Regions from separate parts of the Paracoccus versutus genome, predicted to be linked through region 4. Evidence: riboswitches for the same ligand, from Rfam matches in the RefSeq annotation. Region 4 holds a riboswitch; each other region holds the start of a gene.
What was found. A riboswitch is a leader RNA that binds a small molecule or an ion and turns the genes downstream of it on or off. The one in region 4 is predicted to bind cobalamin.
Positions count from the first base shown of each region.

Region 1: another riboswitch for cobalamin. It lies ahead of E3U25_RS03350 (ribonucleoside triphosphate reductase); the one in region 4 lies ahead of E3U25_RS21595 (DUF1636 family protein).
Region 2: another riboswitch for cobalamin. It lies ahead of E3U25_RS24505 (ribonucleoside triphosphate reductase); the one in region 4 lies ahead of E3U25_RS21595 (DUF1636 family protein).
Region 3: another riboswitch for cobalamin. It lies ahead of E3U25_RS08090 (TonB-dependent receptor plug domain-containing protein); the one in region 4 lies ahead of E3U25_RS21595 (DUF1636 family protein).

Region 1 is NZ_CP038196.1:681,607-688,639, forward strand. It holds gene dctP (TRAP transporter substrate-binding protein DctP) at 1-160, opposite strand, end outside; gene E3U25_RS03335 (TetR/AcrR family transcriptional regulator) at 1,252-1,947, shown strand; gene E3U25_RS03340 (anaerobic ribonucleoside-triphosphate reductase activating protein) at 2,055-2,678, opposite strand; gene nrdD (anaerobic ribonucleoside-triphosphate reductase) at 2,671-2,853, opposite strand; gene E3U25_RS03350 (ribonucleoside triphosphate reductase) at 2,868-4,613, opposite strand; cobalamin riboswitch at 4,814-5,026, opposite strand; gene E3U25_RS03355 (proteasome-type protease) at 5,454-6,179, opposite strand; gene E3U25_RS03360 (transglutaminase family protein) at 6,246-7,033, opposite strand, start outside.
Region 2 is NZ_CP038197.1:2,643,200-2,650,232, reverse strand. It holds gene E3U25_RS24510 (TonB-dependent receptor) at 288-2,366, shown strand; cobalamin riboswitch at 2,613-2,825, shown strand; gene E3U25_RS24505 (ribonucleoside triphosphate reductase) at 3,026-4,771, shown strand; gene nrdD (anaerobic ribonucleoside-triphosphate reductase) at 4,786-4,968, shown strand; gene E3U25_RS24495 (anaerobic ribonucleoside-triphosphate reductase activating protein) at 4,961-5,587, shown strand; gene E3U25_RS25095 (hypothetical protein) at 5,572-6,624, opposite strand; gene E3U25_RS24480 (TonB-dependent siderophore receptor) at 6,700-7,033, shown strand, end outside.
Region 3 is NZ_CP038196.1:1,618,934-1,625,966, reverse strand. It holds gene E3U25_RS08100 (FecCD family ABC transporter permease) at 1-604, opposite strand, end outside; gene E3U25_RS08095 (ABC transporter substrate-binding protein) at 601-1,449, opposite strand; gene E3U25_RS08090 (TonB-dependent receptor plug domain-containing protein) at 1,443-3,347, opposite strand; cobalamin riboswitch at 3,483-3,700, opposite strand; gene E3U25_RS08085 (SLC13 family permease) at 3,840-5,615, shown strand; gene E3U25_RS08080 (aminotransferase-like domain-containing protein) at 5,650-6,870, opposite strand; gene E3U25_RS08075 (bile acid:sodium symporter family protein) at 6,989-7,033, shown strand, end outside.
Region 4 is NZ_CP038197.1:2,082,399-2,089,431, forward strand. It holds gene E3U25_RS21580 (precorrin-3B synthase) at 1-446, opposite strand, end outside; gene cobN (cobaltochelatase subunit CobN) at 443-3,604, opposite strand; gene cobW (cobalamin biosynthesis protein CobW) at 3,607-4,641, opposite strand; gene E3U25_RS21595 (DUF1636 family protein) at 4,645-4,998, opposite strand; cobalamin riboswitch at 5,075-5,276, opposite strand; gene cobO (cob(I)yrinic acid a,c-diamide adenosyltransferase) at 5,314-5,925, shown strand; gene E3U25_RS21605 (hypothetical protein) at 5,985-7,033, shown strand, end outside.

The DNA.
Region 1 (7,033 bases), on a different replicon from region 4:
CGACCAGGTGCTGGTGGATATAGTGCCCGGCGGGCAGGACGCTGCCCAGCTTGAGCGTCACCTCCTGCGCATATGCGGCCGAACCGGCCGCCATGCCAAGGAACGCCATCGCCGTTCCCGCATGCAATGCTGTCCTTGCCAGCGAGATGGTTTGTTTCATGTCTTTCTCCTCCCCAAGATGAAATGCAAGAAACCTGCCGGCGGGGCAGGGCGCGCCCTTCGCTTTGGCGCGGAAAGCGCGCGGCCGAGGCCCGGCAGGTCGCCTTCCTTGGGGAAATTACTTTTAGGAAATGTGTTTTGCAATACGGAATTTGATGCCGTTTTTGTAAATTTTGCAAAGCGCCGGCAAGGCAGGGTTTTTGGCAATGCTGGCGGGGATCAAGGATGCAGCACATCGCCCGCATGAAGCGGCGGCGATCGTCAGCAAGAAGGTGGGCAAGGTTCCCTGTCAATCCCAGGGAGGGGTTATCGAACAAGGCCATTCGGGCACTTGTCTTCGATATGCGAATACGGCGCGGCTTTTCGCGCCAATGACGTCATAGTTGTCGCAGGAAGCCATCTCGTATTTTTCGGTCTGCGCAACCGAAATGGTCGGGCGCATATCCGTATTAAGGATACGCCTAAACTTTCCGAATTGCAGAGATCGCCTTCCGGTCGGTTTCCCGCCGGGCGCAGCCTATCCCTGCGGGCTCATCCACATCTCCCCCACGCTTACTTTCTAGTAAGTAAACCTCGTTTCGATTCGTGTCAACATCATTTTGCAGGGCGGAATCTTTGGGCGTATACCGCGGAGCCGCCCAGGTCTCATGTCGCGGCGCAGGGCTGACCATCATGAAGTTAGTTTACTGTTTTCGCTAGGTAGTATTCCGCAGGGGGACCTCTCTCCGTCAGGGCCTCTGATGCTGGAATCCTCGGCGCGACCTTCCGCCCCGCGGCGGCTGGGCGCTTGCCAGTCGCGCCTCGGGCGGTTAGGTTCGGTCCGGTGATCCTTCCTTATAACAGCCCCCTGATCCTCGACGATTATAAGGTGAACCGAACGAAACGACCCGGTTGCTGGCGGTTCAACCAGGACAGCCGTCGTCCGAAAAACGAGATTGAGAACCGATCTGTGCGCAGTTCAAGCGGGGTTGCATGGCTCGGCAGGGAAACTGTCGCCCGAAAGATCAATGGGCGCTGTTCATGGGGCAAATGCCATCATGGCCGCGCGACGGACGAGCAACAATAATTCCTTGATGACGAGAAGCCACGACCATGACGCCGATCTCAAGAACTCCGAATGCGCGGCCCAACCTGACCAGGGACGAAATTTTGCGGGTTTCGGCGGATCTGTTCCGAAAGAAGGGGTATCGCGGCACCAGTCTCCAGGAGGTTGCCGACCACTTCGGCGTGCGCAGGCCCGCGATATATTACTGGTTCAAGAGCAAGTCCGACATCCTTCTGGAAATACACCAGAGATTCATGGAGATGTCGACGGCGCAGCTCAATGAAATCCTGGAAATGGATATTGGCCCGCATGAAAAGCTGGTCAGGATCATGAGCGGCCGGATCGACATGTTTTCCTCGAACATGGCCGACCTTGCCGTATATATCGAAAACGAATCCGAGCTTCCGGAAAGCGCGCTGGTCCAGGTCCGGGAAGTCAAGAAATCATACCTGCGCACGGTAGAGCAGATATATCGGGAGGGCGTCGAAAAGGGGGTTTTCGTGGATGTCGATCCTCATATAGCTGCAAGCATAATTCTGGGGATGACGCTCTGGATGTATAAGTGGTATCGCCCCGGCGGGCGGCATTCGGTGGAAGATGTCACCTCGGCCATCATCAATTTTGCTTGCCATGGGTATCTGAAACCGGACAACCTGCCCGCCGGGCTTTCGCTGACACCCGCATCGGCAGAGGCCGGAGGTGAGGAAGGCATCGGGCACGGCTCCGGCCGGCCGCAAAGATAGCCGTTCGGCCCGAGCCCACCGGCCGGATGCGGTCGATACCGTCGGCATAGACGAGCCCGCTGCCCCCGGTTCCTTCGCCACGGCATGCCGGCCCCCAAGGCCGGCTTTCAGCCCTTGCGCACCGGACGGCTCGTGGGTGTTCCGGTGCTGCGGCAGGGCTGCAGGACATGGTCGGCGACACCCAGCGCCGCCAGTTCCGCGCCCATCCGCGCCAAGGCCGCCCCGTCGATCAGGGTGGGATCGACCGTCGTGCGCACCTGGTGGGCCGTGCCGCTGGCCAGCAGCAGCCGCAGGCTTTCCCTGGCCCTGTCGCCGCTGCCGGTTGCGCCCGTCACCCGCCGATAGCCGGAAAACGGCGCCTTCACGTCGAAGCCGACCCAGTCGCAAAGCGGCAGCACCGCCGCAAGCCGGGCGGGGTAGGGGCCGGCCGTGTGCAGGCCGGTCCTGAACCCCAGGGCCCGGACCGCCCGCAACGCCTCGGGCAGGCCGCGCTGAAGCGTCGGCTCCCCGCCCGAGAACACCACGCCGTCGAGCAGGCCGCGCCGTCCCGCCAGAAAGCCCAGGACCTCTTGCCAATCCAGCGCGCCCTCGGCCTCGGGCGGGATGAGATGCGGGTTGTGGCAATAGGGGCAGTCCCAGGGACAGCCCTGCAGGAAAAGGGTGGCGACCAGCTCGCCCGGCCAGTCGCAGCTGGACAGGCGCTGCAGGCCGCCGATGCGGATCTCAGCCAAGATCGGCCCGCCGCTCGCTGAAATACAGCCGCTCGCGGAATTCGCCCTTCTTGCCGCGGTTGAACGAGGATACCGGGCGGTGATAGCCCATCACCCGCGTCCAGATCTCGCAGGGCTGGCGTTCCTCATCCGCCAGCAGGATTTCTTCCGGTCCGGTTTTCCGGTCGTCGAACATGGTCTTTTCCTTCCTCAATGCGCGGCCGATTGCCGCTTTTTCGCGATAAGCTCTTCGTCGCAGCGCGGGCAGAACGCGTGTTCGCCCGCGATATGGCCATGCCTGGGGCAGACCGAGAATGTCGGCGTGACGGTGATATAGGGCAGGCCGAAATTCTCCAGCGCCCGGCGCACCAGCTTGCGGCAGGCCTCGGCCGAGGACAGCTGCGTGCCCATGTAGAGATGCAGCACCGTCCCGCCGGTGTATTTGCGCTGCAGCGCCTCTTGCCGCTCCAGTGCCTCGAACGGGTCGTCGGTAAAGCCGACAGGCAGCTGGCTCGAATTGGTGTAATAGGGCTCGTGTTCGGTGCCGGCCTGGAGGATGCCGGGAAAACGCCTGCGGTCCTCCTTGGCGAAACGATAGGTGGTGCCCTCTGCCGGCGTCGCCTCCAGGTTATAGAGATGTCCGGTCTGTTCCTGGAAGGCGGTGATGCGCGCCCGCAGATGGTCGAGCAGCCGCAGCGCGAAGCCATGTCCCCATTCGGTGGTGATGTCATGCGCATCGTCGGTGAAGTTGCGGATCATCTCGTTGATGCCGTTGACGCCCAGGGTCGAGAAATGATTGCGCAGCGTGCCCAGATAGCGCCGGCTATAGGGAAACAGCCCGTCGTCCATCAGCCGCTGGATCACCCGGCGCTTGATCTCCAGGCTGTCGCGGCCCAGGTCGAGCAATTCGTCCAGGCGTTGCAGCAGCCCGGCCTCGTCGCCCTTGTGCAGATGACCCAGCCGCGCGCAGTTGACGGTGACGACGCCCAGCGAGCCGGTCTGCTCGGCGCTGCCGAACAGCCCGTTGCCGCGTTTCAGCAGCTCGGTCAGGTCAAGCTGCAGCCGGCAGCACATGGACCGCACCATGTTCGGCTTGAGGTCCGAGTTCAGGAAGTTCTGGAAATAGGGCAGGCCGTATTTCGCCGTCATCGCGAACAGCAGCTTGGCGTTCTCGCTGTCCCAGGGAAAATCCGGCGTGATGTTGTAGGTCGGGATCGGAAAGGTGAAGACCCGGCCCTTTTCGTCGCCGCGCGCCATCACCTCGATATAGGCGCGGTTGATCATGTCCATCTCGGCCTGCAAGGCGCCATAGGTGAAATTCATCGGCTGCCCGCCGATGACCGGCACCTGGTCGCGCAGATCCTCGGGGCAGACCCAGTCGAAGGTCAGGTTGGTGAACGGGGTCTGCGTGCCCCAGCGCGAGGGGACGTTGAGGTTGAAGATCAGCTCCTGCATGGCCTGCCGCACCTCGGCATAGCCCAGCCCATCCTTGCGGATGAAAGGGGCCATATAGGTGTCGAAGGAACTGAAGGCCTGCGCGCCGGCCCATTCGTTCTGCAGCGTGCCCAGGAAGTTCACGATCTGGCCGATGGCGCTGGACAGGCGCTTCGGCGGCCCGGCCTCGACCTTGCCGAGGACGCCGTTGAACCCCTCGGTCAGCAAGGTGCGCAGCGACCAGCCGGCGCAATAGCCGGCCAGCATGTCGAGGTCGTGGATATGCAGGTCGCCCCGACGATGCGCCTCGCCCACGGCGGGCGGATAGACATGCGACAGCCAGTAATTGGCCACCACCTTGCCCGAGACGTTCAGGATCAGCCCGCCGAGCGAATAGTCCTGGTTGGCATTGGCATTCACCCGCCAATCGGCGCGGTCCAGGTATTCGTTGACCGACGAGGCGACATCGACGGCGACATCCCTTGCCGGCGCGGCGGGCGGGGGCGTAAGCGGCGCCGGCATCAACGCGCCCTCCCTTGCCTGCGGCTTGCTGCCGCCCTTGCGGTGCTGCGGACGGCGGCGCCGGCCTTGGCAGGTCTGGTGGTGAAGGATGGCCGCATCTGTTCCCCGTGCTGCTGGGGGCGGGGCAGGCCAGGACGCATGGAGCCCTGCGGCGACAAGGCCGCATTGCCAGGCGCACCGCCGGGACACCCCGCCCGTGGTTCATCGTCATCATCACGGCAGGTCTCCTGGCTCGCAGGTCGCTGCCCTTGCCGGCCTTCCCAATGCCGTGCGGCACCAGTGGCGTGATCCGGCGCAGGCTCGCTGCTTACAGTTGCGGGGGCAGCGCCGGCCTTGCCCCGAAAGGCGCACCGGCTTCCCTCTTCGCTTTCGGACCGGATCGACCCGAAAAAACCGTGATGCCTACATATAGGGATGACGGCGCCGTATCCGTCAAGATATTGTGGGGACCTGCGACATTTTGTGCAGGATAGTCCGGCCGCCTGGGCAGGGACCACGAAGCCCGATCCCGATCCGGGGCACGGCCTTGGGCGGGCTGGTTGCGAGATTGCGCTGCACGTAGCTTTGGATCGTCCCCCGGCCTTTGTGCCCATGGCCGTAGGCAGGGCCGGCACCGGAATGACCTTGGGCAGGAACGGCCGGCATGGATGCCTTTGCCAGCCTGGCTGACAGGGGCGCTAGCAGGCTGCTGAAAAAATCCGTGCGACAGGAGAGCTTGGGCCGGGAACCGGGAAATTCGCCTCAATTCTGCCGGAAATGCCCGGTTTTCAGGCCGATATTCGCCGAATCCAGAACGAATTCCGCCACGACGCCCTGTCATGGCCCTTTTTCCACAGTCTGCTAGATCGTCACCTTGACGAAGCTGTCGCGCAGCGCCGCGGACCAGGCGGCGGACATGGCCATGAAGGCCGGGTCGCCTTCCAGGATGCGGCGCTTGTGGCTGACCCGGCAGTCGTCCTTGCGGATCACCGCCAGGTCCAGCGGCATCCCCACCGACAGGTTCGAGCGCAGCGTCGAATCCATCGACAGCAGCACCGCCTTTTGCGCATCGGCCAGCGAGGTCTGGGGCGTCACCACCCGGTCGAGGATGGGCTTGCCGTATTTGTGCTCGCCGATCTGCAGGAAGGGGGTGTCCTCGGTCGCCTCGATGAAATTGCCCTCGGGATAGATCAGGAACAGCCGCATCTCGCCGCCGGCGCGCTGGCCGCCGACGATCATGCTGGCGCTGGCCTGCTGGTTCAGGTCGCGGCACTGGTCCACGATCTCGCGCCGGGTGCGGTTCAGCGTCCGGCCGATGATCGTCGCCACCTGCAGCATGGTGGACGCGCGCATGATCGAGGTCTCTTCATCGGCCTCGGGCAGTTCGATGGCCTCTTGCAGGCGGGCGATGGTGGTCTGGGTCAGCGACAGGCTGCCGGCGGTCATGATCGCGATCACCCGCTCGCCCGGCTGCTCGAAGAAGAACATCTTGCGATAGGTCGATATGTTGTCCAGCCCGGCATTGGTCCGGGTGTCCGAGAGCAGGACGAGCCCCTCGTTGAGCTTCAAGCCGACGCAATAGGTCATGACCGTTCCATGGCACCAAATCCCCCGAGGGATACGACCGCCCCGCGCCCGGCGCAACAGGCAGGGCTACTGCTCCATCTCCTCGACCTGCACCCGCACGTCCAGGCTTTCCTCGCCCGTGCCGAAGGTGGTGCCGCGCACCGGCGCCGCGTCATCCGCATCCAGACCCGAACCCAGCCGGACATAGCGGTCGTCGGGACAGCAGGCATTGGCCGCATCGAAGCCGACCCAGCCCAGGGCGCCGACATGGACCTCGGCCCAGGCATGGGCGGCGTCATGCGGCTCGCCCCCGGCGTTGGAATGCAGATAGCCCGAGACATAGCGTGCCGGCATACCGCGTTCGCGGGCGCAGGCGATCAGCGCATGGGCATGGTCCTGGCAGACGCCCTGGCCGAGCGCCAGCGCCTCGGCGGCGGTGGTGTGCGACTCGGTCACGCCGGGGACGTAGGCGATGGCGGCCGATACCGCCTCGGCCAGCCGGTGGGCCAGGTCCAGCGCATCCTCGCCCTGCACGGAACGGGCAAGCTCGCATAGCCCCGGATCGGTCCCGGTCACGGCGGTCGGGCGCATGTAGACCAGCGGATGCACGGTCTCGCGATGGTCGCGCAGCACGCCGGCGGTGTCCCGCGTCTCGACCTGGCCGGCGATCGAGACCACGACCTCCTGCACCGGGCCGCGCACGGTCCAGCCCTCGATCCAGTCGCCGGCGCCGTCGCGGAAGCTCGCGCCGCGCTGGCCGCCCGAGACCGAGATGGTCCAGCCCGAGACCCGCTGCCCCTGGTGGACCGAGGGGGTCAGGCGCAGGCTCTGCACCAGCCCCTGCGCCGGCGGATCGTAGAAATAGCTGGTTTCAT
Region 2 (7,033 bases), 560 kb from region 4:
CGCCGAAATCCCGACCGTGACGACTGGCGGAGGGCTGAACGCACGGTATCTTATCTTTTTTATCGGATTACTGTCGCACAACCACAGATGGGTGTAAAGTGATCCTGCGGCGCAGGTTGTGGCGCAGGGGTCACGCCCTGGATTCCCAGGCGCCGCCACCCCTTGCCCCAAGCCTTGTCAATCGGTTAACCCGGCGCTGTCGCTCGGCGGTTTCCCGCCGGCGGAACGGAATCGCAAATCGCAGCCAGCATTCGCCAGCCCGCAGTAGATCTGGATAGGGTTTGGAGATGAATGGACATAAAATCCCGGTGCTGCTTGGCACGGTCGCCATGCTGGCATTGGCCACGGCCCCCGCGCTGGCTCAGGACAATCAGGGCATGGCCGAGACGCTGCGGCTGGACGAAATCGTCCTGACCGGCGAAAAGCAGGCGCGCAGCATCAAGGATACCGCCTCTTCGGTGGCCGTCCTGACCACGCGCGACCTTGAGGAGAGCGGCGGGCAGGACAGCATCGCCGATGCGCCGACGGGCATCGCCAACGTGACCTATGTCGCCTCGGGCGGCCAAGGCGGCGCCCCCACCATTCGCGGGCAGGACAGCGAGGGTCCGAATTCCGGCGCGGTGGCCTTCTTCGGCGGCACGGCCCCGCGGCTGGCCTTCAATCTGGACGGGCATTATCTGGGCTACAACGAGATCGTCTGGGGCAGCCAGGCGCTTTGGGACGTCGAGTCGATCGAGGTCTTTCGCGGCCCGCAGACCGCGACCCAGGGCGCGAACTCGATCGCCGGGGCGATCATCGTCAAGACCAAGGATCCGACTTTCCAGCCCGAGGGCGCCGCGCAGCTGGAATATGGCAGCCACAGCCGCCGCCGCGCCAGCCTGATGGCCTCGGGGCCCTTGTCCGAGGATCTGGCCGGGCGCATCGCCGTCGACTACTGGGCGCGCGACAATTACATCGACTATACCAACCCGGATTTCGCCGTCGGCTCGACCGATCAGGACCATGAATCCCGCACCATCCGCGCCAAGCTGCTGTGGCAGCCGAAGGACCTGCCGGGATTCGAGGGCAAGCTGACCTTCTCGCACAGCCTGACCAACCGGCCGAACTGGGAAGCCGCGACCGAGCCCTATGAAGATCTGGAAAGCGCCACCGCATCGAATCCCAGCTGGCGGCTGCGCACGAACACCACCATCCTGGATGTCAGCTATGAATTCGGCAATGGCTGGACGCTGTTCAACCAGCTGCAATATTCCGACATCTGGATCAAACGCTCGACCGAGCCGGTCGACTCGGGCACAGCGATCCTGGATCAGGACGTGACCTCGAACGAGACGCGCGTAACCTTCGGGACGCCCGAGGACCGGATCAGCGGCGTAGCGGGACTGTTCGTCTCGCGCACCGATTCGGACGAGCTTCTGGATTACCGCGGCACCACCACCTATGACGACCGCAAGGACAGCCTGGGGATATTCGCCGAAACCACCTGGCGCCTTGCCGACCGCTGGAGCCTGACCGGCGGGCTGCGCTATCAGCGCGACGACATCACCCGGCGCGGCGTGTCGAGCTTTACCCCGAACGTGCTGGATTACGACGAAAGCTTCGACGCCTGGCTGCCCAGGATCGCGCTGGCCTATGACCTGGACGCATCGACCCGCATCGGCGCCATGATCAGCAAGGGCTACAACCCGGGCGGGGTGACGCTGAACCTGACCAGCGGGGAATACGTGCCCTTCGACGCGGAGACCTCGTGGAACTACGAGATCTTCGGCCGCACCCGGTTGCTGGACGACCGGCTGGAACTGACCGGCAACCTGTTCTACACCCAGCTCCATGATGCGCAGCGCTATGTCGTGACCAGCCTGCCCGAGAACATCGGCAGTTCGATCACCGTCAATGCCGAGCGCGCCAAGTCCTATGGCCTGGAACTGGGGATGGACTATCTGCTGCGCGACAATCTGCGGGTCAAGGCGGGGCTGGGCCTGTTGCATACCGAGATCAGCCGCTTCACCAGCGCGGCGGCGGATTACCAGGGCCATCGCTTCGGCCGGTCCCCGGACTATACGCTTTCGCTGGCGGCCGATTGGGACATCACCCCGGAATGGCGGCTCAGCGGCCAGCTGCGCCATACCGACGGCTATTATTCCGACGACAACGAGGACCGCGACACCTGGGTCGATTCCTATACCGTGGCCAATGCCCGGCTGACTTGGCAACCGCGCGAGAACCTGCAGGCCTTCGCCTATGTCAACAACCTGTTCGACGACCGCTCGGTGACCTATCTGCGGGCCAGCCGCTCGATCGGCGGCTTCGAGGCCACCGTGGTCGAGCCACGCGAGCTGGGTATCGGCCTGAAGATGACCTTCTGATGCGAACGAATGCCCCGACAAGGATCGGGGCATTCATCTTCTCTAAGAGCCTGCTGATCCATCGGGCCTGGACTGGCCGGTTCCGAATTGTACGACGCTCTACCACAAGCAGAAAATTTGCATGTACAAAACCGTATCGGCCTGCTTCAGGTCCGCTGCACCCGTTGTTGTGAGCGGTCTGACTTCCTCTCTTGGACAAAGTGTCGCAGGTCAATACAAAATCTTGACGGATACGGCGCCTTAATCCCTATATGTAGGCATCACGGTTCTTTCGGGTCGATCCGGCCCGAAAGCGAAGAGGGAAGCCGGTGCGCCTTTCGGAGCAAGGCCGGCGCTGCCCCCGCAACTGTAAGCAGCGAGCCTGCGCCGGATCACGCCACTGGTGCCGCACGGCATTGGGAAGGCCGGCAAGGGCCGCGACCTGCGAGCCAGGAGACCTGCCGTGACGATGACGATGAACCACGGGCGGGGTGTCCCGGCGGTGCGCCTGGCAATGCGGCCTTGTCGCCGCAGGGCTCCATGCGTCCTGGCCTGCCCCGCCCACAGCAGCACGGGGAACAGATGCGGCCATTCTTCACCACCAGACCTGCCGAGGCCGGCGTCGCCGTCCGCAGCACCGCAAGGGCGGCAGCAAGCCGCAGGCAAGGGAGGGCGCGTTGATGCCGGCGCCGCTTACGCCCCCGCCCGCCGCGCCGGCAAGGGATGTCGCCGTCGATGTCGCCTCGTCGGTCAACGAATACTTGGACCGTGCCGATTGGCGGGTGAATGCCAACGCCAACCAGGACTATTCGCTCGGCGGGCTGATCCTGAACGTCTCGGGCAAGGTGGTGGCCAACTACTGGCTGTCGCATGTCTATCCGCTTGCCGTGGGCGAGGCGCACCGCCGGGGCGACCTGCATATCCACGACCTCGACATGCTGGCCGGCTATTGCGCCGGCTGGTCGCTGCGCACCTTGCTGACCGAGGGCTTCAACGGCGTCCCCGGCAAGGTCGAGGCCGGGCCGCCGAAACGCCTGTCCAGCGCCATCGGCCAGATCGTGAACTTCCTGGGAACGCTGCAAAACGAATGGGCCGGCGCGCAGGCCTTCAGTTCCTTCGACACCTATATGGCCCCCTTCATCCGCAAGGATGGCTTGGGCTATGCCGAGGTGCGGCAGGCCATGCAGGAGCTGATCTTCAACCTCAACGTCCCCTCGCGCTGGGGCACGCAGACCCCGTTCACCAACCTGACCTTCGACTGGGTCTGCCCCGAGGATCTGCGCGACCAGGTGCCCGTGATCGGCGGTCAGCCAATGAATTTCACCTATGGCGCCTTGCAGGCCGAGATGGACATGATCAACCGCGCCTATATCGAGGTGATGACGCGCGGCGACGAAAAGGGCCGGGTCTTCACCTTTCCGATCCCGACCTACAACATCACGCCGGACTTTCCCTGGGACAGCGAGAACGCCAAGCTGCTGTTCGCGATGACGGCGAAATACGGCCTGCCCTATTTCCAGAACTTCCTGAACTCGGACCTCAAGCCGAACATGGTGCGGTCCATGTGCTGCCGGCTGCAACTGGACCTGACCGAGCTGCTGAAACGCGGCAACGGCCTGTTCGGCAGCGCCGAGCAGACCGGCTCGCTGGGCGTCGTCACCGTCAACTGCGCGCGGCTGGGCCATCTGCACAAGGGCAACGAGGCCGGGCTCCGGCGTCGCCTGGACGAATTGCTCGACCTGGGCCGCGACAGCCTGGAGATCAAGCGCCGGGTGATCCAGCGGCTGATGGACGACGGGCTGTTTCCCTATAGCCGGCGCTACCTGGGCACGCTGCGCAACCATTTTTCGACCCTGGGCGTGAACGGCATCAACGAGATGATCCGCAACTTCACCGACGATGCACATGACATCACCACGAGCTGGGGCCATGGCTTCGCGCTGCGGCTGCTCGACCATCTGCGGGCGCGCATCACCGCCTTCCAGGAACAGACCGGACATCTCTATAACTTGGAGGCGACGCCGGCAGAGGGCACCACCTATCGCTTCGCCAAGGAGGACCGCAAGCGTTTTCCCGGCATTCTCCAGGCCGGCACCGAACACGAGCCTTACTACACAAACTCGAGCCAGCTTCCGGTCGGCTTTACCGACGACCCGTTCGAGGCGCTGGAACGGCAAGAGGCGCTGCAGCGCAAATACACCGGCGGCACGGTCTTGCATCTCTACATGGGCACGCAGCTGTCCTCGGCCGAGGCCTGCCGCAAGCTGGTGCGCCGGGCACTGGAGAACTTCGGCCTGCCCTACATCACCGTCACGCCGACATTCTCGGTCTGCCCCAGGCATGGCCATATCGCGGGCGAACACGCGTTCTGCCCGCGCTGCGACGAAGAGCTTATCGCGAAAAAGCGGCAATCGGCCGCGCATTGAGAAAGGAAAAGACCATGTTCGACGACCGGAAAACCGGACCGGAAGAGATCCTGCTGGCGGATGAGGAACGCCAGCCCTGCGAGATCTGGACGCGGGTGATGGGCTATCACCGCCCGGTATCCTCGTTCAACCGCGGCAAGAAGGGCGAATTCCGCGAGCGGCTGTATTTCAGCGAGCGGCAGGCCGATCTTGGCTGAGATCCGCATCGGCGGCCTGCAGCGCCTCTCCAGCTGCGACTGGCCGGGCGAGCTGGTCGCCACCCTTTTCCTGCAGGGCTGTCCCTGGGACTGCCCCTATTGCCACAACCCGCATCTCATCCCGCCCGAGGCCGAGGGGGCGCTGGATTGGCAAGAGATCCTGGGCTTTCTGGCGGGACGGCGCAGCCTGCTCGACGGCGTGGTGTTCTCGGGCGGGGAACCGACGCTTCAGCGCGGCCTGCCCCAGGCGATGCGGGCGGTCCGGGACCTGGGGTTCAGGACCGGCCTGCATACGGCCGGCCCTTACCCGGCCCGGCTTGCGGCGGTGCTGCCGCTTTGCGACTGGGTCGGCTTCGACGTGAAGGCGCCGTTTTCCGGCTATCGGCGGGTGACGGGCGCGGCCGGCAGCGGCGACAGGGCCAGGGAAAGCCTGCGGCTGCTGCTGGCCAGCGGCACGGCCCATCAGGTGCGCACGACGGTCGATCCCGAACTGATCGACGAGGCGGCTCTGGCGCAGATGGGCGCGGAACTGGCGGCGCTGGGTGTCGCCGACCATGTCTTGCAGACCTGCCGCCACACCGGCGTGCGGCGGAGCCGACCCGTTCACCTGCGGGACTGAAGGTCCGGCCCCTTCCGCGCGGCCGGCATATCGCCGCGAAGCTGCTGGCGGATGGACCGGCGGAGCGGTAAGCGCTTGCGCCCTGCGCGGGCAGCACGCTGCGGGCGATGGATCGGTCCAGCGCCTCGAAGGCATTGAGCCCGATCGCGTCGTAAAGCTCGGCCCGGGGTCTGCATCTCGGGCAGCATGGCCGTCGTCGCGCCGTCGCGGGCCAGCGCGGCGTAAAGCCGCTCTTGCGCCTTGTTGGCCACCCGCAGCGACGAGACCGGCCAGATCACCATGTCATAGCCCAGCTCCTGGAACTCCTCGGCGGTCAGGGCGGGGGTGCGGCCAAACTCGGTCATGTTGGCCAGCAGCTTCACGCCGGGCAGGCGGGCGCGGACCTCGCGGAACATCTCGACCGAGGTCAGCCGCCCGGCGGGCAGGTCGTGCAGGCCTTGCACCGCGTCGAGGAAGCGGTGCTGCTCGGCGGTGGCGATGATGCCGTCCGACAGGGTCAGGAACTTCTGGACATAGTTTTCCCGCACGAAGGGGCGGGTGCCGTCGGGATGGGCGTCGGCCAGCGCCAGTTCGTCCTCGATCACCCGGCCGTCCCTGAGCGTGACCGCGACGCGGCCGCCGAACGCCTTTTCGCGCGGGTCGCGGGCGTGATAGCGCCGCGTCCATTCCGGGTCTTCGACGGTGGTGATCTTGTGCCACAGCGCCACGGTTTCGGGCCGGTTCGCGCGCTCGGGGGCATAGGAGCGTTCGTGGTGCCAGCCGCCATCCTCCAGCGCCACGGCAAAGATATACATGATGGAATGGTCCAGCGTCTCGCGCGAGGCCTTGGGGTCCAGCTTCTGCGGGTCGTTGGCGCCGGTGCCGATGACATGATGCGTATGGTGGCTGGTGTGGATCACGATTCTGTCCACCCGGGACAGGTCGCCGATCCTCGGCCCCAGCCGGCGGGCGAGATCGATCAGCGCCGCCAGCCCAAGGATCAGCCGCGACAGGCCCGGGGACCGTCGCCGGACAGGGACTGTCGCGGAAACGGTCATTCCCGCGCGCCACCGGCCTCGATGCCCGAGGGGATGCGGATCCCGGCATGGATCTGGTGGGCATCGACGATGATGATGCGCCGGTCCCGCACCGCCGACATCCTACTGGTGACCGGGTCGGCCTTCAGATATCGGCTGACGCAGTCCAACGTCCTGACTCAGGATCCCGACCCGCCGGCCAGCAACCCCTGGGCGCAGGTGCAGACCGGCGAGGTGCAGGTCCGCGGCTTCGAACTGGAAGGCAAGGCCAATCTGGCGGCCGGGTTCGATCTGGTCGCCTCCTACGCCTGGCAGGATTCCGAGATCACCCGGACCAACACCGCCGCGCAGCTGGGCAACCAGCTCCAGCTCGCGCCCGAGCATCAGGCGACGCTCTGGGCCCATTACACCGTCCAGAGCGGCGCGCTGG
Region 3 (7,033 bases), on a different replicon from region 4:
AGCCCATGAAGGGCGCCGCGATCCAGACATGCAGCATCGAGCGGTCGGCCAGCGAGCCCATCATCCAGAACACGATCTCGTTGATGGCAAAGGGGTTGGGCGACAGGTTCAGCACCAGCGAGGTCGCCGCCCCCGCCAACGCCGAGATGGCGATGCCGGCCAGGATCAGGGCCAGCGTGCCGCCGCGCGGCCCGGCAAGCATCAGTACCAGCAGCACCGACAGCGCCGCCCCCGCCAGCGCCGCCAGCGGCAGGCCCAGGGGAAAGGCGGCGGAAAGCCCGGTCTGGATCGCCAGCACCGCCCCCAGCGCGGCCGAGGCGCTGGTGCCGATCAGCCCCGGCTCGGCCAGCGGGTTGCGCAGGAAGCCCTGCAGCACCGCCCCCGCCATCCCCAGCGCCGCGCCCACCAGCAGGCCCAGGATGGCGCGCGGCAGGCGCAGCTCGCGCATGACCAGCGCCAGCAGGTCGTCGCCGCCGCGAAACAGCGCGGCCAGGCTTTCGCCGGGCCCGATCCCCGCCGGGCCGGTCAGCAGCGAGGCCAAGAACAGGGCCACGACCAGCGCGGACAGCGCGGCTATCAGCAGCGGGTAGCGCGGCCCGGTCATGGCCGGGCCTGCAAGGCAAGGCGCGCGTCGCGCAGCTGCGAGACGGCGCGCAGGATATGCGGATTGCCGCAGACCCAGTCGGGATCGGACATGAGCTCGGCAGGCCTGCCGCGGGCCAGCGCCTGCAGCGCCGGGTGGTCCAGCACCTCCTGCGCGCGGGCATGCCCGGCATAGCGGCGGCCCTCGACCAGCAGGTCGGGGTCGGATAGCAGCAGCGTTTCCAGCGGCAGCACCCCGCCCGAGGGCAGGCCGAGTTCGTCGGCGACATTGTCGAAGCCGGCCAGCGCCACGATCTCGCCCGCCAGGCTGTCCGAGCCCGAGCTGTAGCCGTTCGCGGCATAGAGCGCGGCGCGCGGCCGCGGGCCCTGCGCATCCGAAAGCCGCGCCAGATCGGCGTCGAAGCGCGCGAGCATGGCGCGGGCCTGGGCCTCGCGGCCCAGCACCGCGCCCATGCGGCGGATATTGGCGCGGATGCCCGCCAGGTCGCTTTCGATCGGAAAGACCTCGACCGGGATGTTCAGGCGGCGCAGCAGCCGGACGGTCTCGGGCGTGGTCCAGGCCCCGGCCAGCACCAGGTCGGGCCGCATCAGGAAGATTTCCTCGGCCAGGCCATGGTTGACGGGCAGGCGGCCGGCCTCGACCGCCATGGCCGAGGCGCTGGGATCCTGCGCCAGATAGGAAACCGAGACCAGCTGGCCCGGCGCCGCCAGCATCATCGCCAGCTGGTCGGTGCAGAGGTTCATCGACAGCACCCGGCGCGGCGGCTCTGCCGCGGCGGGTTGGAAAAGACCGGGCAGGATCAGGCCGGCCAGAAGGCCGGCGACAAGGCCGAGCCGCCTTACCATTTCGCCGTCAGGCCGGCGTAAAGGGTGCGGCCCTGCGAGGCATAGCCCCAGACATCGGAATATTCCTTGTCGAACAGGTTCACCACGCGTCCGGTCACGCGGAGATTCTCGGTCAGGTCGTAGCCCGCCGCCAGGTTGACCACGGTATGGGCGGGTATTTCCCCGACATCGTAGCTTTGCGAAGCGGGATCATAGGTCCAGTATTGGGTATCCCAATTGCCCGAGACATGCCGGATGTCGGCCGTGACGGTGCCGCGCCCTTCCAGGACGGCCAGCGTCGCCGACAGGCCCAGTTCGTGCCGAGGCCGGCGCACCTCGACCGCGCCGCTGGGTTCCTTGGCGTCCAGATAGGTGTAGTTCAGCGCGACATCCAGCGTGTCGGTCGCCTTGATGCGGGCGGTCACCTCGACCCCTTCGCGCGGGCTTTCGCCGGGCAGGTTGCGATAGCTGATATACTGCGTGCCGTTCTCGACGCGCATCACGTAATCCTTGATCTCGTCCTCCAGATCCTCCTTGAACCAGGTGACGTCGACCACGCCCATGCCATTGGGAAGTTGCGCCTCGACGCCCAGGTCGAATCCGCGGTTCCTTTCGGGCTTCAGGTTCGGATTGCCCAGGTAGACCGAAGAGCCATAATCCGCATTGGCGTAAAGCTCGAAATAGGACGGGTTGACCAGCCCGGTCCCGGCCGAGGCGTGCAGGCGGAAGGGCCGGTCCGGCACGTGCCAGGACAGGCCCAGGTTCCAGCTGGTGAAGTCCTCGAACACCTTGTTGCCGTCGTGGCGGACACCGGCCTGGACATCCAGCCCGTTGTCCAGAAAGCCGCGATACTCCAGCGCGACCGAGGTCATCTCGCGCCGGTTTTCCGGGGCCGAGGAGCTTTCGTCCCTTTGCCGCTCGGCCAGCACGTTCAGCAGGTGCGACGCCTCGGCCACCGTGCCGTCGATGCCGAAGCTGCCGCGGTATTTCAGCTTGCGCGTCTCGCCGCGCGTGACCGGGCCGCCCTCGTAGCTTTGCTTGTAGATCGTGTCCTGATAGTCCAGCCGATGCGTCAGCCGGCCGCCCAGCATGGAATATTCGGCCCAGATCCCGCCCTGGAACTCGTCGCGTTCGCTGTATTTGTGCGGGTCGTCCACCACATATTCCTGCGCGCTGGTCGCGGACCAGCTGGTGGAATCGTAATCGTATTTCTCCTTCGCGCGGCGCAGGGTGGTGCCCAGGCGCAGATCCTCGCCGATCTGCCAGTCGCCCGAAAGCCCGATGGTCTTGCGGTTGGTCCCGTCCTTTTCGCCGCCGTCGCCCGACTGGTCATAGCCGTGGTCGTCCCGCGCCGAGAGGGTCAGCGCGATCCCGCCCTGCGCGCCGCGCTGGCTGACATGGGCCGAGGCGGCGGCGCCGTTGCCCAGCTCGACCGAGCCGCCGTAATGCAGCCCCGGTTCCCCCTTGCGGGTGATGATATTGATGACGCCCGCCGAGGCGTTCGAGCCGTAATAGACCGATTGCGGCCCGCGCAGCACCTCGATGCGTTCGATATTGGCGGTCTCCAGCCCGGACAGGATGTATTCGTCGGCCCCGCCCGTCGCCTCGATCCCGTCGATCAGGATCAGCGTGTGGTTGCCCTCGCCGCCGCGGATGCGGACTTGGGTGAAGGTCGAGCCGGTGGCCGAGACCGAAACCCCCGGCACGGCGCGCAGCGCGTCCTGCACGGTGGCGATGCCCCTGGCCTCGATCTCGGCGGCGGTCAGCACGGTATGGGCGCGGGCATAGCCGCCCTCGGCCACGGCGGTCAGCCCGCCCGAGATCACCACCTCGTCCAGGCGATAGCCTTCCTGGCCGGTGGCGGCCGCCGGCAGCAGGGCGGCGGTGGCGGCCAGCAGGGAAACCGGAGTTCTGAACATTCCAAAGCCTTTCCAGCACGGGCCCGCGGCCCGCGATTTGCAGAAATGCCCTGCGGAAAGGCTGGCAGGCCCGACCGCAAGACGACGATCGTCACCTCTGCGGAACGGCCGCTTTCCAGACGCGCCCCGCGCCGGAAATGGGTGATCGCCACGGCAGGTCTCCTGGCTCGCGGATCGCTGCTCAGGCCGGCCTTCCCAGGAGATCCCAGTGGCACGTTCGACCGTCGCTCACCGCTTACAGTTGCGGGGGCAGCCCCGGCCTTGCCCTGGCCGCATCGCGGCCGGCGGGCGCACCGGTGTTCCCTTTTCATCCGGCGCGCAAGCCCGCCGGAACCGTAGCGGCCCCGCATTGCCGCAGCCGGGCGCCGGCTGTCAAGCGGCAATGCACCCGGCACCCGGCCGCCGCGACAACCTGTCCGGGAACGCGGCCGCGGAACCGCCCGCCGGGCCGCGGCATTGGGTCAGGTATCCGACGGAAGGGAAGGTCAAGCGATGGCCATGCCGCAGATCCTGGCCGTGCTGATCCTTTGCGCGATGATGGCGCTGTTCGTCTGGGGGCGGCTGCGCTACGACGTGGTGGCGATGATCGCGCTGCTGGCCTCGCTGCTGGCCGGCACGGTCAAGCCGGAGGAGGCGTTCCGCGGCTTCAGCGACGACATCGTCATCATCGTCGGCAGCGCGCTGGTGGTCAGCGCCGGCATCTCGCGCTCGGGCGTGATCGAGGCGGTGATGCGCCGGATGCTCGGGCGGTTGCGGACCCTGCGCTGGCAGCTTCTGGTGCTGGTCGGCTCGGTCACGGGCCTGTCGGCGCTGGTCAAGAACATCGGCGCGCTGGCCATGCTGATGCCGGCGGCGCTGAAGATGGCGCGGCGCTCGGGGCATTCGCCCTCGGCCTATCTGATGCCGATGGCCTTCGGCTCGCTCCTGGGCGGGCTGATCACGCTGGTCGGCACCTCGCCCAACATCATCGTCTCGCGGGTGCGCGAGCAGATGACGGGCCAGCCCTTCACCATGTTCGACTATGCGCCGGTCGGCCTCGGCCTGTCGCTGGTGGGGCTGGTCTTCCTGCTTTTCGCCCATCGGCTGCTGCCGCGCGACCGCCGTGCGACGGCCTCGCTGAGCGAGGCGGTGAACATCAGCGACTATCACACCGAGGCCACCGTCCCCGAGGGCGCCGGCATCGTCGGCATGACGGTGGGCGAGTATCTCAGCGCCGTCGATGGCGAGGTGGCCGTGACCGGGCTGATCCGCGGCGGCGCGCGCCGCGCGGTGACGCTGCCCGACACCGTGATCGAGATGGGCGACACCCTGCTGTTGCGCGGCGAGCCGAATGCGCTGGAACGCGCCGTGACCAAGCTGGGCATGGAGCTGACCCGGCAGGATGCGGGGGCCGAAGAGGGGCTGCCGGCCGACAAGATCGGCGTGATCGAGGCGGTGATCGCGCCGGCCTCGCTTCTGGTCGGCCAGACGGTGGGGCGGATCGCGCTGTTCGACCAGCATGGCGTGAACCTGATCGCGATTTCGCGCGCCGGGCATCGCATGACGCAGCGGCTCAGCCGGACGGTGCTGGCGGCGGGCGACGTGCTGCTGGTGCAGGGGCCGATCGAGCTGTTGCCCGAGCGGATGCGCGTGCTGGGCCTGCTGCCCCTGGCCGAGCGCCATATCCGGCTGGGCGGGGTGCGCAAGCAATTGCTGCCGGTGCTGATCCTGGCGGTCGCCATGGCGGCGACGGCGGCGGGGCTGGTGCCGGTCGCCGTCGCCTTCTTCGCCGCCGCCGTGCTGATGATCCTGACCGGCGCGATCAGCGCCGAGGCAGCCTATGAGGCCATCGAATGGCCGATCCTGATCATGCTGGGCGCGCTGATCCCGGTCAGCGAGGCGCTGCAAAAGACCGGCGTGACCGACCTGCTGGGCGCGTGGCTGTCGCAGGCGGCGACGGGCCTGCCGGTCTGGGGCGCGGTGACGCTGATCCTGGTCACGGCCATGGCGGTCACGCCCTTCCTGAACAATGCCGCGACCGTGCTGGTCATGGCCCCCATCGCCGCGACCTTTGCCGACCAGCTCGGCTATCGGCCCGATGCCTTCCTGATGGCGGTGGCGGTGGGGGCAGGCTGCGATTTCCTGACCCCCATCGGGCATCAGTGCAACACGCTGGTGATGGGGCCGGGCGGCTATCGCTTTGGCGACTACGCCCGGCTGGGGGCGCCGCTGTCGGCGCTGGTGGTGCTGACCGGCGTGCCGCTGATCCTGCTGGTCTGGCCGGTCTGACGGGCGGTCAGACGCGGCAGTGTGACGTCCCGGTTCAGCCCGTCTCGGCCAGCGCGGCGCGGATGGCGCGGGCCAGGCGGCGGCAGCCCTCTTCCAGCCGCTCGGGCGGGTTCAGGGTAAAGTTCAGCCGCAGCGAACGGCGGTCCAGCCCCTCGGGGTCGAAGACGCTGGAGGGCGAGATGCAGACCCCCTCGGCCATCGCATGATGCAGCAGCCGGTCGGTGTTCAGCCGCGGATCGCGCGCCGTGGCCCAGACGAACATGCCGCCCACCGGCACCTGCCAGTCCAGGTCGCCCGCCAGATGCGCCTGCATGGCGGCGCAAAGCGCGTCGCGCCGGGCGCGATAGATCGCCAGCACCTCGGGGCGGATGCGGTCGGTGATCCCCGCCTGCAGCGCGCGCAGCGCCAGCATCTGCGACAAGCCGCTGGAACACATGTCCGAGCCCTGCTTGGCGGTGGCCAGCGCCGCGATCATCTCGGGCGCGGCGATCACCCAGCCGACGCGCAGCCCCGGCGCCAGCTCCTTGGACAGCGACCCCATGTAGACCACCGGCCCGTCATAGGGGCCGGGCCGCGCCCCCGCCGACAGTTCGAGCAGCCGCGGCAGGGGCTCGCCTTCGTAGTAAAGCGCGCCGTAAGGGTCGTCCTCGATCAGCCAGGTGCCGGTGGCATGGGCGGCGGCGACCAGCGCCTGCCGCTCGGGCAGGGCCACCAGCCGGCCGCTGGGATTCGAGAAATTCGGCACCGTATAGGCGAATTGAGCCCCCGCCAGCGCGGCATGGGGGTCGAAATCGTTGCCCTCGATCCGCATCGGGCGATAGCGCGGCGCATGCGGCATCCAGGCGTCGAGCGCGCCTAGATAGGCCGGGCTCTGTGCCGCGACCAGCCCGCCGGGCTGCAGCAGCACCTTGCCCATCAGCTCCAGCGCCTGCATGCCGCCGGTGGTGATCAGCACGTTTTCGCGCGAAAGCCGCAGCGTATCGGTCGAGAAGCGCGTGGCGATCAACTCGCGCAGCGCCGGCAGGCCGGGGATCGGGCCATAGCCCAGCGTCTCGTCGGGGTGGCTGCGGATCGCCTCGGCCGCCAGTCCGGCCAGTTCCGCGACCGGCCAGACCGAGGGCTCGGGCAGCCCGCCGGCAAGGTTGACCAGGCCGGGCACCTGGCCCGCCGCCAGAAAGACCGAGGTCACGTCGTTGCTGCGGGACAGCCAGGGGGCAAAAGCGGGGCGCATGGTCGGAACGGTTTGGTCGGGCATGATCCTGCTGTGACCGTTTTTCGCTAACAGGGCAAGCCTCATGGCGCCCGGCCGGGCCCGGCTTGTGCCCGGCGGCGATGTATATCAGACAGGGGGCTGGCGCGCGACGGGGAAGACCATGCAGGCATTGAAACGGATCGGCATCGACACCTACATGCTGCTG
Region 4 (7,033 bases):
ATGTCCGCGGGCGTGTCGGCCAGCACCGGCGGGTCGGCATCGACGGCAAAGCCGAACTTGCCGGGCACCTGCGGCGCATCGGGCGCGGTCATCGCCTGGGCGATGGCCTCGGCCAGTTGCCAGGCTGGGCCGCCCATCGGGGCGAAGGGCGACAGGATCACGTTGCGCCGTGCCTCGGATTCCGGGTCGTCATCGATCAGGCCGATGCCGGCCAGGGCGGCGACGGTCGCGGCATGGCCGGAAGGGTCCAGCCCGCGCAGTTGCAGGTTGGCGCGGCTGGTCAGGTCCATCAGCCCGTTGCCGTGCCGCGCCGAGAGTGCCGCGATCAGCCGTGCCTGGTCCGGTTCCAGCCGGCCGTTCCGCGCCCGGATGCGCAGCACCAGCCCGTCGCCCGATTGCATCGGCCGCAGCGCACCGGGGCACCAGCCCTTGACGGCGAAGCTCATGGCGCCAGCTCCGCCAGGACCGAGTTGCGGCGGCTGACCCAGAGGCCCGATTCGAGCAGCCGCGCGAAAAGCGCGCGCATGGCGGCGAGCGCGGCGGGGTTTTCGCGTTCCATGAAGGCCAGGACCTCGGGCCGGCCCAGCGTGGCGTCGTGATAGAGGTCGAAGAGATGGCCGGGCACCACGCCGGCCAGGTTGGCGAAGGCGGCCATGTGGTCCAGCGTCGCCGCGATCTCGGCCGCGCCGCGAAAGCCGTGCCGCATCATGCCGTCGGCCCAGGCCGGATTGGCGGCGCGGGCGCGGGTGACGCGGGCGATTTCCTCGGCCAGGGTCCGGGCCCGCGGCTGGTCCGGGCGGGTGGCGTCGAGGTGGTAGAGCGCCGGCCGCGCGGCGCCGATCCGCGCCATGGCGGCGGCGAAGCCCGCCTCATGCGCGGCATGGTCGCCGGCCAGCAGCAGGTCGGATTCCGGCAGGTCCTGCGCATGGACGAAGGCATCGGCCTGGGCCAAGCGGTCGCGGATCGCCTGCGGCTGGTGGGTGATCCGGCCATCGGCGGCGATGGCATGGGAGGAGGCGGCCAGCCACGCCTCGCCCGCCGCCTGCCGCGCCTGGTCGGTGAAGCTCTCGGCCAGGTCGGCGATGCCGAGGCCGTAAAGGCCGGGCCTGGGGCCGAAGACGCGGGGGGCGCGGTTGCGATAAGGGTTGTCGGCTGGGGTTTCGTCGCGGGCCGCCAGCGCCTCGGCCCCGGTCTCGAAAAGCTGGGCGAGGCCGGGGAAGATGTCGCGAAACAGGCCCGAGACCCGCAGCGTCACGTCGATCCGCGGCCGGCCAAGCTCGGCCAGGGGCAGGATCTCGATGCCCGCGACCCGGCCCGAGGCGCCGTCCCAGCGCGGGCTGAGGCCGGCGAGATGCAGCGCCATGGCAAATTCCTCGCCCGCCGTGCGCATGGTGGCGCTGCCCCAGAGGTCCACGACCAGGCCGCGGGGCCAGTCGCCCTGGTCCTGCAGGTGGCGGCGCAGCAGTTCCTCGGCCAGTTTCACCCCCTGGGCATGGGCATTGCGCGAGGGCACGGCGCGGGGATCGACGGTGAAAAGGTTGCGCCCGGTCGGCAGCACGTCCTGCCGCCCCCGCGCCGGCGAGCCCGAGGGGCCGGGGGCGACCCGCTGGCCGGCCAGCGCGCGCGCCAGCCCTTCGGCTTCGCCCGGAGCGGTGCCATAGACATGCAGCCCGTCGCCGAAGCGGCTGTCCTTGAGATCGCAGAGGAAGCGGTCGATCAGCGGGATCGCCTCGGCCGCCGCGGCGTCGGGGGGCAGGCCCAGGTCGGTTTCCACCCCGGCGGCGCGGGCCTCGTCGCGGATGGCCAGGATCAGCCGGTCGCGGCGGCGCGGGTCCAGCCCGTCGGCGGTGGAATATTCGTCGAGCAGCCGTTCCAGATGCGCGAGGTTCTCGGGCACCGCGGAATCCGCCAGCGGCGGCGGCAGGTGGCCCAGCGTCACGGCGGAAAGCCGGCGCTTGGCCTGCGCGGCCTCGCCCGGATCGTTGACGATGAAGGGATAGATCACCGGCATGTCGGCCAGCAGCGCCTCGGGCCAGCATTCGCCCGACAGGGCAACCGACTTGCCGGGCAGCCATTCCAGCGTGCCATGCGCGCCCATGTGGATCAGCACGTCCGCCTGCGCGCGCAGCCACAGGTAGAAGGCGACATATTCATGGCGCGGGGTGCGCGTCAGGTCGTGGTAGTCGTCGGCGCGGGTCTTTGCCTCGCCGCGTTCGGGTTGCAGGGCGATCAGGTCGGCGCCGTGGCGGAGGGCGGCGAAACGGAAGCCGTCGGGGGGCTCGCCCCATGCGGCGGCGAGGTCGTCGCGCAGGCGTTGCGGCAGGCGGGCCAGCGCTTGCTGGTAGTCCGAGAGCGGCCAGTGGATGCGCTCGGCGGTCAGCCGCCGGCCCAGGTCGTCATGGGGAAGCCCAAGGATCGCGCTGCAGGAGGCCAGCGCGTCCAGTCCGACCGCATGGGCCAGCTGATGCGCCTTGCCGGGATAGGTGGACAGCACCACCGCGCGGCGTGTCGCCTGCCGCAGCCGGTGCCAGGCGGTGATCCGCGCCACCGCCGCGTCGATGCGGTCCGGGTCGGGGGCATGGATCACGCGGGCGAATTGCAGGTCGGGGTCGCGCTCTTGCGGTTCCTTGAAGCTGATCGCGCCCAGGAATATGCGGCCGTCCACCTCGGGCAGCACGACATGCATCGCCAGGTCGGCGGCGGAAAGCCCGCGGTCCTCGGCCGCCCAGAGGGCGCGGGGCGCGGTGGACAGCGCCACCTGGAAGACCGGGCAATCCGTGCCGTCGAAGGGCGTGGCGCCGGCATCGTCGCGGGCGGAAAAGGCGGTCAGGTTCACCACCGCGACAAGGCCGGGCAGGTGCGGCGCCAGCCAGTCGGCAAAGCCCGGCGCCTTCAGCGAGGGCGCAAAGACCCCGGTCGCGGCAAAGCCGGCCGTGCGCAGGGCGCGGATCATCGCATCCACCGGCGCCAGGTCGGCCGCGGTCAGGTAGCTGCGATAGAAGCTGACCAGCACGCCGGGTGCGGGGTCGGGCCGGGGGCGGTCGATGACGCCGCGGTCGGGATCGTAGAAGCCGAAGTCAGGGATCGCGGCCTGCCCCTGGACCGGGGCGGCGGGCAGGCCGGCGGCCCCGGCCAGTTCCGCCAGCGCCATCTGCGCCGCGACCGCGCCGCCCTGGTCGCAAAGCGCCGCCAGCCGATGCAGCAGCGGCAGCGGCAGGGTGGAAAACCGCTCCAGCGTTGGGTCGGGACGCCCGTCCGCCGGCAGGAAGGCCAGGGCGATCCCGCGGCGGCGGGCCAGATCCTGAAGGCTGGCGACGCCGTAATGCCAATAGGGCTCGCCGCCGATCAGCCGGACCAGCACGGCGCGGGCGCCGGAAAGCGTTGCCTCGCAATACTGATCGACCGAGACCGGGTGCCGCAGCGCCGAGAGGTTGCACAGCCGCAGCGAAGGCAGCCGCCCGGCAGCGCGATGCCAGCCCGCCGCGAAAGCGCCGAGGTCGCTGTCGGAATAGGACAGCACGACCAGGTCGGCGGGGCCTTGGCCGGGGTCGGTCGGAACCTCGGTCTCTTCCAGCCCACGGCTTTCGCGGAAGACGACATGCATCGTCAGGCAGCCAGGACCGCCCGGATCGCGGCCTCGTCGATGTCGTCATGCTCGGCGATCACCACCAGGCGCGAGGCGCGGGGGGCGTCGCCCCAGGGCCGGTCGTATTGGTGCCGCACCCGCTCGCCCACCGCCTGCACCAGCAGGCGCATGGGCTTGCCGGCGACGGCGACATGGCCCTTGACCCGCAGGATGTTCTGTTCGCGGGCCAGCCGCTCGATGCGGGCGGCAAGCTCGCCGGGGTCGGCGATCTCGGCCAGCTCGATCACCACCGAGTCGAAATCGTCGTGTTCGTGGTCGTCGGCGCCGTCGTGGTGGCTGGGGCGGGCGGCGAGGTCGTCCTCGGCCGCGGCACCCAGGCCCAGGATCACGCGCGGGTCGATCACCCCGTCGGTCAGCGGCAGGATCGGCAGCTTGCGCGGCGCCTCGGCCTCGATCACGGCGCGGGCGGCGGCCAGCCCCTGCTCGCCGGCCAGGTCGGCCTTGGACAGCAGCACGATGTCGGCGCAGGCGATCTGGTCCTCGAACACCTCGGAGAGGGGCGTCTCGTGGTCGAGGCTGTCGTCGGCGGCGCGCTGCGCCTCGACCGCGGCCTCGTCGGGGGCGAAGCGGCCGGCCGCCACCGCCTCGGCATCGGCGAGCGCGATCACCCCGTCCACGGTGATGCGCGAGCGGATCGCCGGCCAGTCGAAGGCTTTCAGCAAGGGCTTGGGCAGGGCTAGGCCCGAGGTCTCGATCAGGATGTGGTCGGGCTTGACCGGCATCGCCATCAGCCGTTCCAGCGTCGGAATGAAGTCGTCGGCGACGGTGCAGCAGATGCAGCCGTTCGACAGCTCCATGATGTTCTCGGCCGGGCAATTCTCGTCGGCGCAGGACTTCAGGATCTCGCCGTCGACGCCCATGGTGCCGAATTCGTTGACCAGCACCGCCAGCCGCTTGCCCTGCGGCTGCGACATCAGGTGGCGGATCAGCGTGGTCTTGCCGGCGCCCAGAAAGCCGGTGATGACGGTGACGGGGGTCTTGGTCAGGTCGCTCATCTTCTATCCAATCGGGGGAATGCGCGCGAGGCTGCGCTTGCGGAAAATCGTGACGCGCTCGCGCCAGGGCACGATGCCGTCGGGGGCCTGGGCATAGGCGGCGGCGCCCAGCAGGATCTCGGTCGCGTCCTCGGCCGACATGCGGCCGTAGACATAGGTCCAGCGGCCCGGCGCCGACAGCGCGATGGCGGCGCCGTTGGCGCAGGCGGACAGGCATTCGACGGGGACGATGCGCACGCCGTCGGGGGCGCCTTCGGCCGCCAGCGCGTCATGCAGCCGCGCGCCGGGCACGGGCTCGCCCTCGGGGACGGGCTGGCCGGCGCGGCAGGTGATGCAGACATGCAGCGTGACGGTCATGCGCCCTTCATCCCTCAAGGCGGCACGAGGCAGGGGACCAGCGCCCAAGCCCCAGCGGGAACACCCCGTCCGCCGGTCAATCCTTCGCGCGCTGGCAGGTCTCCCGGCTTGCGGATTCGGGCCTGGGCCCACGGCCGCCCCGCCTTCCCGGCGTCTCGCCAGTGGCCTCGGGGCGACCTTTCCGGTCACGGTCGCGGGGGCGGCTGCTTCCAGGCGGTTGCCTGTCGCATTCCCTCTTCGCCTGTCGTAGGACAGGAACCAGCGCCTCTCGTCTGTGCGCGCCCGGTCCCGACTTGTCAAGCGAAGGAGTGCCCGATGCAGACCGACGACAATACCCGCCACGCCGAGAAGATGGCCCGGATCAAGGCCGCCCGCGACCGGATGATGGCCGAGAAGCAGGGCGAGAAGGGCCTGGTCATCGTCCATACCGGCAAGGGCAAGGGCAAGTCGTCCTCGGGCTTCGGCATGATCCTGCGCTGCATCGCCCATGGCATGCCCTGCGCGGTGGTGCAGTTCATCAAGGGCGCCTGGGACACCGGCGAGCGGCGGTTGCTGACCACGCATTTCGGCGACCTGTGCCAGTTCCACGCCATGGGCGAGGGCTTCACCTGGGAAACCCAGGACCGCGAGCGCGACATCGCCGCCGCCCGCGCCGGCTGGGAAAAGGCCAAGGAACTGATCCGCGATCCGCAGATCCGCATGGTCCTGCTGGACGAGATCAACATCGCGCTGCGCTATGACTACCTGGACCTGGACGAGGTGCTGGATTTCCTGCGCAGCGAAAAACCGCCGATGACGCATGTGGTCCTGACCGGGCGCAACGCCAAGCCGGAACTGATCGAGCTTGCCGATCTTGTGTCCGAGATGGAGCAGGTCAAGCATCCCTTCCGCGATGGCATCAAGGCGCAACCGGGGGTGGAGTTCTAGCCTGTTTCCTGTCATCTGCCGCTTGTGCAGGATCAGTGAATTCGAAAGGATGTTCGGACATGTTTGCGAGACAAGGCCTTGTGGCGCTGCTGGCGATCTGCCCCGTCTCGGCGGCCTGGGCCGTGCCTGCCACCGAAGAGGGGGCCGCGCGGCTGCGCGGCGTTTTCCAGACCTATTTCGGCGGCGCCGAGGGCGTGGTCGCCGTCACCCCCCAGGGCGAAAGCTATGAGCTGCGGATCGACCCGGCGCCGCTTCTGGCGCAGGTTCCGGCCGAGCAGGCCCAGGTCAGCGTCTCGGCCCTGACCTATCGGCTGACCGACAATGGCGACGGCAGCTGGGGCGTCAGCGAGGACCAGGTGCTGAGCTGGTCGGTGGTGGTGCCGCGCCTGTTCGAGCAGAAGGGCACGACCAGGGTCGAATCCACCGGCATCTGGGACGAGGGGCTGATGAGTTTCCGCGAACAGACGGCGGTGATGACGGATTACGTCATCGAGTCGGTGCAATATGCGCCCCCGCCGCCGCCCGGCGCCGAAGCCGCGCCCGAACAGCCCCCGGCCGAGCCCGAGATCATCTCGCGCGATCACCAGCGCACGGCGCGGATGGAGATGTCGCTGACCGGCGGGCCCGGCAAGGCCGGCGGCGTCGACCAGGCCATGAACTTCACCGCCGAGGGGCTGGAGCTGTCGCAGGAGATCCTGATGGCTCCGGGCGGCCAGCCGATGACCTTCCAGATCACCGCGCCCGGCTACGAGGGCAGCGGCCAGATCACCGGCGCGCGCACCGAAGGCATGCTGTCCCTGCTCGCCTGGTTCGTCGCCCATCCGTCCGAGGAGCGGATCGAGGGCTCGCAGGACGGGCTGCGCGACAAGCTGGCCGCCGCCATGCCGCTGTGGGACGACCTGTCGATGGACGCGGTCCTGCATGATCTGAAGATCGGCTCTCCGCTGGGCGAATTCGGCCTTGCCTCGACCAAGGTGACGGTCGGCCTGTCCGGCGCCACAGCCGACGGCCGGCTGCACGAACGGGTGGCGCTGTCGGGCGTGACCGTGCCCGAGGGCGTGCTGCCGCCCTGGGTCGAGCCGATCCTGCCGCAAGAGGTGACGCTGGA